DNA from 2 places in the Pseudogulbenkiania sp. AW2-16 genome. Region 2 is predicted to be linked to the other one. Evidence: predicted binding sites of a transcription regulator. Region 2 holds the regulator's gene; the other holds the start of a gene.
The links. The regulator sigma-54, encoded in region 2, starts transcription at its own class of promoters, with help from an activator protein. The targets are predictions, from matches to a motif close to CTGGCACGCTTCATGCTT.
Positions count from the first base shown of each region.

Region 1: the regulator sigma-54 is predicted to act here: its motif matches at 1,973-1,990, upstream of ABKF58_RS00990 (circularly permuted type 2 ATP-grasp protein).

Region 1 is NZ_CP157668.1:205,226-208,602, reverse strand. It holds gene ABKF58_RS00995 (alpha-E domain-containing protein) at 1-468, opposite strand, end outside; gene ABKF58_RS00990 (circularly permuted type 2 ATP-grasp protein) at 472-1,902, opposite strand; gene ABKF58_RS00985 (L,D-transpeptidase family protein) at 2,143-2,802, opposite strand; gene ABKF58_RS00980 (L,D-transpeptidase family protein) at 2,789-3,280, opposite strand; gene tadA (tRNA adenosine(34) deaminase TadA) at 3,289-3,377, opposite strand, start outside.
Region 2 is NZ_CP157668.1:1,888,219-1,891,595, reverse strand. It holds partial or broken gene ABKF58_RS09210 (LptA/OstA family protein) at 1-101, shown strand, start outside; gene lptB (LPS export ABC transporter ATP-binding protein) at 366-1,094, shown strand; gene ABKF58_RS09200 (RNA polymerase factor sigma-54) at 1,100-2,500, shown strand; gene hpf (ribosome hibernation-promoting factor, HPF/YfiA family) at 2,568-2,897, shown strand; gene ptsN (PTS IIA-like nitrogen regulatory protein PtsN) at 3,015-3,377, shown strand, end outside.

The DNA.
Region 1 (3,377 bases), 1.7 Mb from region 2:
GAAGGCATCGCTGCGGCGCATGGTGCTGTAGGTGGCGCCGCGGAACAGGTGGGCGCGCTCCTTGACCCAGTCGAAGAACAATTGGAAATCCTCGCCCTGTTCGGCCAACTTGCGGCCCTCCAGCCAGCTGGCGTTGAGCGACATCCACATGTCCGAGCTGATCTTGCCGCGCACCGCGTGGGCGTTTTCACGCGCGCTGCGCAGCGCCGACAGGATCGAGGCCGGATTGGAGAGGTCGTAGGCCATGTAGTGCAGCACCCGGCTGGGTTCGGCCGTGCTGTGGCGGCTCTGGAAATCGTCCAGCCTCCCGGTCAGCGCCAGCGGCGCGCTGATCTCGGCGCCGCCGTTGTGCGAGCGCGGCATCAGCGAGATGGCATGGCTGACTTCGAGCAGGCGGGCGAGGTTTTCCGCCCGTTCCATGTAACGGCCCATCCAGAACAGGTGGTCGGCAGTACGCGATAGCATCATGATTCAGTCCTCCAAAACCCAGGTGTCCTTGGTGCCGCCGCCCTGCGACGAGTTGACCACCAGCGAGCCGGCCTTCAGCGCCACCCGCGTCAGGCCGCCGGGCACCATGGTGATGTCCTTGCCACTCGACAGCACGAATGGCCGCAGGTCGAGATGGCGCGGCGCGATGCCGGCCTCGACGAAGGTGGGGCACGACGACAGGCACAGCGTCGGCTGGGCGATGTAGCCGGCCGGGTCGGCCGAGAGCTTGTCGCGGAACAGCTGCTTTTCCGCTTCGCTCGCCACCGGGCCGATCAGCATGCCGTAGCCGCCGGCGCCGTGGACTTCCTTCACCACCAGCTCGTCCAGATGCTCCAGCACGTACTGCAGGTCTTCCGGCTTGCGGCACTGCCAGGTCGGCACGTTGTTGAGCAGCGGTTCTTCGCCCAGGTAGAAGCGGATCATCTCCGGCACGTAGGGATAGATCGACTTGTCGTCCGCCACGCCGGTGCCGATGGCGTTGGCCAGGATCACGTTGCCCTGGCGGTAGGCCGAGAGCAGACCGGGTACGCCGAGCATGGAGTCGGGGCGGAACGCCAGCGGGTCGAGGAAGGCGTCGTCGATGCGTCGGTAGATCACGTCCACCTGCTTGTGGCCGGCGGTGGTGCGCATGTAGACGTGGTCGTCGCGCACGAACAGGTCGCGCCCCTCCACCAGCTCCACCCCCATCTGCTGCGCAAGGAAGGCGTGCTCGAAGTAGGCGCTGTTGTAGTGGCCGGGGGTGAGTACCACCACGGTGGGGTTGTCGATCCGGCTGGCCTGGCGCAGCGTCGACAACAGCAGCGCCGGGTACTGGTCGACCACGCCCACGGCGTGGCGGGCGAACAGCTCGGGGAACAGCCGCATCATCATCTTGCGGTTTTCCAGCATGTAGGACACGCCGGACGGCACGCGCAGGTTGTCTTCCAGTACGTAGTACTGGCCGTCGGCGTGGCGGATGATGTCGACCCCGGTGATGTGGGCGTAGATCTGGTCGGGCAGATCAATGCCCTGCATTGCCGGCTGGTACTGGGCGTTGGTGAACACCTGCTCGGCCGGGATGATGCCGGCCTTGACGATGGCGTGGTCGTGGTAGATGTCGTGCAGGAAAGCGTTGAGCGCCTTCACCCGCTGACGCATGCCGGCCTCCAGCGCGCGCCATTCGGCCGCGGGCACGATGCGCGGGATGGTATCGAACGGGATCAGGCGCTCGGCGCCGGACTCGTCGCCGTACACCGAGAAGGTGATGCCGACCCGGTGAAAGCGCTGGTTGGCCTCCTCGCGCTTGCGCGACAACGCTTCCGGGGTCTGGGCCTGCAGCCATTCGGCAAAGCCCTGGTAGTGGGGGCGGACCGCGCCGCTGGAGAGCAGCATTTCATCGTAGTGGGACGAATGGGGCAGCGTTAGGGCGTGCATGGGAATCTCCCTTGTCTTGATGTTTTTCGGGCGGGCCAGCTGGAGAGATGGCATGGCCCTGAACAGGACTTAGCAAGCCACGTGCCATGACGGAGGGGAATCCGGCGGGAGCCGGCGGAGCACATGCACCAGAACAGCGTCATGCGGCACCGCGAATGGGATTCGGGTCGTTCAGCGAGCCACCGTGGTGCGGTGCGGGGAAAAGGGCTTCGGCCAACCTGGGCCGGTGGGAGCAGGGGGTCAGCCGTTTTCGTCGATCAGCACGTCGGTGCCGAGTTCGGCCTGCTGGAACAGTTCGATGACGTCGGGGTTGCGCATGCGTACGCAGCCGAGCGAAGTCGGGGTGCCGAACGCGACGTGCTCGCCGGCGCCGTGGATGTAGATGGCGCGGTCGTAACTGTCGACGTCGCCACCCTGATTCTTGCCCGGCTCCATGCCGCACAGCCACAGGATGCGCGTCAGGATCCAGTCCTTCTCGGGGTATTGCGCGTGCAGCGCCGGGGTGTACTTCCACGGCGTGACCTGGCGCCGGAAGATGATGGTGTTTTCCTCGGCGCCGTCGCCGATCTTCTCGCACACCCGGTGCCAGCCGCGCGGCGTCATGAAACTGTTGGCCAGCTCGCCGACGCCATTGCGGGCGGTGGACACGCTATAGCGGTGTTGCATCAACCCCCAGCCGTCGTAGAAGGTTAGCGACTGCGATTTCACCCCGACCACGATCCACGGCTTGCCGTACTGTTGCGGGTTGGGGTGTGTGGGCAGCAGGGGGCCGGCGCTTTGCTGCGCCAGGATGAAGCCGGCCTCGGCGGGCGGCGGCGGGGTGTTCTCACCCTCGGCCGCCTGCAGCAGGGCAGACGCCAGTGCCAGCCCGGTGGCCAGCACCAGCTTAAGCCGGTTCATGCTCGACGATCTCCACTTCGGTACCGCACGGCACCAGCTCGAACAGCTCGATGATGTCGCTGTTGCGCATGCGCACGCAGCCGTGCGAGCCGGGGTGGTCCAATTCGACCTGGTCCGGCGTGCCGTGCAGGTAGATGTAGCGGCGCATGGTGTCGACCGGGCCCAGGCGGTTGCGTCCCGGTTCGAGCCCGGACAGCCACAGGATGCGGCTCAGGATCCAGTCGCGTTCGGGCTGGGCGGCGTACGCCTCTGCACTGCAGATTTCGCCGGTCCAGCGACGCGCCTTGAACACCGCGCCGACGGGCATGCCGGCGCCGATCTTGGCGCGCACGATGTGACGCCCGCGCGGCGTCTGGTAGCTGCCGCTGCGCTCGCCCGCCCCCAACGCGGCGGTGGATACCGGGTAACGGCGCAGCACGCGGCCGTCGTCGTCCCGCAGCGTCAGCGCCTGTTCGGCGATTGAAACACGAATCTTCATCGTTCCCTTCATGCTCGGCCGGCAGCACGGCGCTGCCGGAAAAACTCGCTCAGCAGCCGGCCGCAGGCCTCTGCTTCTATCCCGCTAAACAGCGCCG
Region 2 (3,377 bases):
GCAACGTCGTGGTGACGCAGGGCACGCTGCGCGTCAACGCCGACCGCGTCGTCGTCACCCGCGACGACAAGGGCAACCAGACGGTGCAGGCCACCGGCAAGGTGGTCACCTTCCGCCAGAAGATGGACGGCAAGGACGAATACATCGAAGGCCGAGGCCAGCCGCCTCGACTACACCGGCATCACCAACACCGCCGTGCTCACCGGCAACGCCCGCGTCAAGCGCGGCGAAGACCTGGTGATCGGCGACGTCATCACCTACAACACCCAGAGCCAGACCTACCAGGTCAAGGGCGGCGCCGCCACCGGTCCCAACAAGGGCCGCATCACCGTCATCCTGCAACCGCAAACCACCGGACAGCAGCCATGAACGCCAGCGTACTGAACGTCACCGGGCTGAAGAAGCGCTTCAAGAAGCGCACCGTGGTCAAGGACGTCTCGCTCAACATCGAAAGCGGCGAGGTGATCGGCCTCCTGGGGCCCAACGGCGCCGGCAAGACCACCAGCTTCTACATGATCGTCGGCCCGGTCAGCGCCGACGACGGCCGCATCCAGCTCGACCAGCAGGACATCACCCACTTCCCGATGCACCAGCGCGCCCGCCTCGGGCTCGGCTACCTGCCGCAGGAAGCATCGATCTTCCGCAAGATGACGGTGGACGAAAACGTCCGCGCCATCCTCGAGATCGCCGGCCTCAAGGGCGAGGAGCTGGAACAGGAACTGACGCTGCTGCTGGACGACCTCAACATCGCCCACCTCCGGGAAAGCAACGCGCTGGCCCTGTCCGGCGGCGAGCGCCGCCGCGTCGAGATCGCCCGCGTGCTGGCCACCCGCCCGCGCTTCATCCTGCTCGACGAACCTTTCGCCGGGGTCGACCCGATCGCCGTGATCGACATCCAGAAGATCATCTCCTTCCTCAAGGAGCGCGGCATCGGCGTACTGATCACCGACCACAACGTACGCGAAACGCTGCGCATCTGCGACCGCGCCTACATCATCAGCGACGGTGCAGTCCTGGCCTCCGGCAAGCCGCAGGCCCTCGTCGACAATGAAAAAGTTCGCCAGGTTTACCTGGGCGAACATTTCCACCTGTAATCGCCATGAAGCAGTCGCTACAGCTCAAGGTCTCGCAGCAGCTCACGCTGACCCCGCAACTGCAACAGTCGATCCGGCTGCTGCAACTGTCCACCGTCGACCTGCAAACCGAAGTCGAGCGCTTCCTGCAGGACAACCCGCTGCTGGAGCGGGGCGACGAGCCGGTCGCCGACAACACGCCGACCGAGGCCGCCGGCAGCGAGGCCGAGCCCGAGCGCCAGGAACCGGAACGCGAGGACAGCAGCGGCGAACTCACCGACTGGGGCAGCGGCAGCCGGCGCGGAGAAGACGGCGACGATTACGACCCGATGGCCAACGTGCCGCGCCCGGTCACTCTGCGCGAACACCTGCTGGCGCAGCTGGGCGAAATCGCCCTGCCCGAGCGCGACTGCGCCATCGTGCAGCTCTTGATCGAGGAACTGGACGAAGACGGCTACCTCACGATCGACCTGCAGGAACTGGCCGCCTCGCTGCCGCTGGAACTGGGCATCGAGGAAGACGAACTGGCGTTCGGTTTGAAACTGCTGCAGCAGTTCGAACCGCAGGGGGTCGGCGCCCGCTCGCTGTCCGAGTCGCTGGCGCTGCAGCTGGCCCAGCTGCCCGACAGCACCCCGGGCAAGGCCCTGGCGCACGCCATCGTCCGCGAGCACCTGACCCTGCTCGGCAATCGCGACTACACCCGGCTCAAGCGTCTCTTCGACGTCAGCGACGCCGAACTGAAGCAGGCCCAGTCCCTGATCGCCCGCCTCAACCCGCGCCCGGCCTCCGGTTTCGGCGTCGACGACACCCGCTACATCATCCCGGATATCGCCGTGCGCCGCGTCAAGGGGCGCTGGCGCGCCGAGCTCAACAACGCCGCCGTGCCGCGCCTGCGCGTCAACCAGATGTACGCCCAGATGCTCAGCGAAAACCGCGGCGGCGGCGGTGAAATGAGCTCGCGTCTACAGGAGGCGAAATGGCTGGTGAAGAATATTCAGCAACGATTTGACACCATCCTGAAAGTGGCGGAATCTATAGTCGAAAGACAGCAAGCGTTCTTTGAACACGGTGAAGTAGCCATGCGTCCACTCATCCTGCGCGACATTGCGGATGAGCTGGAACTGCACGAATCCACGGTCTCCCGTGTGACGACGCAGAAATACCTGCTGTGCCCGCGCGGCCTGTTCGAGCTGAAGTATTTCTTCGGCAGCGCACTGGAAACGGACAGCGGCGGCGAGTGCTCGGCCACCGCCATCAAGGCGCACATCCGCCAGATGATCGACGCCGAAAACCGCGCCAAACCCCTCTCCGACAGCGCCCTGGCCGACGAGCTCGCAAAACAGGGCATACAGGTTGCAAGACGCACCGTAGCGAAGTATCGTGAAGCCATGCAGATTCCACCGGTCAATCTGCGCAAGGTCCTCTGACCTTGGATTGAATCATCAGCATGCCCGGCAGCATCCGCCGGGCAGCCAACACAAGAAGGAGTAAGGTATGAACCTCAAAGTAACCGGTCTCCACCTCGACGTTACCCAACCGCTGCGTGATTACATCGAAAGCAAGCTCGAACGCATTACCCGTCATGTCGACCACGTGATCGACGTGGCGGTGACCCTGTCCGTGGACAAGCTGGTCCAGAAGGCCGAGGTCAACGTCCATCTCTCCGGCAAAGACATCCACGTCGAAGCCACCGAGTCGGACATGTACGCCGCCATCGACCTCCTGATGGACAAGCTGGATCGACAGGTTCTCAAGCACAAGGAAAAGCTGAGCGAACACCGGGCCATTCCGACACCGGCCCCGGCGCCAGAAGCCACACTCTAAGCCCTTGATTGATAAAGCGGGAACCATCAGGTTCCCGCTTTGCTTTGCACAGTCCTTTCTCTGTCACACCAAAGCAACTAGAATCGTCGGGTTTTTGGCAGCTCTCAACAGACCCCTATGAGCCTGATCGGCAAAATCCTAACTCGGGACAACGTCCTGCTCGACCTCGACGTGGCCAGCAAGAAGCGCGTCTTCGAGCAGGTAGGCCTCCTGATCGAGAACACCCGCGGCATCGCGCGCAGTGAAGTGTTCGAGTGCCTGTTCGCCCGCGAGAAGCTCGGCTCCACCGGGCTCGGGCAAGGTGTGGCCATTCCGCACGGCCGCGCCCGTGGTCTGAAAGAGGCGGCCGGTGTACTGATCCGCCTCAAATCGGCGATTCCCTTCGACGCCCCGGACGGCAAGCCGGTACAGATCCTGTTCGTGCTGCTGGTGCCGGAACAGGCCACCGACCTGCACCTGCAGGTGCTGTCGGAACTGGCC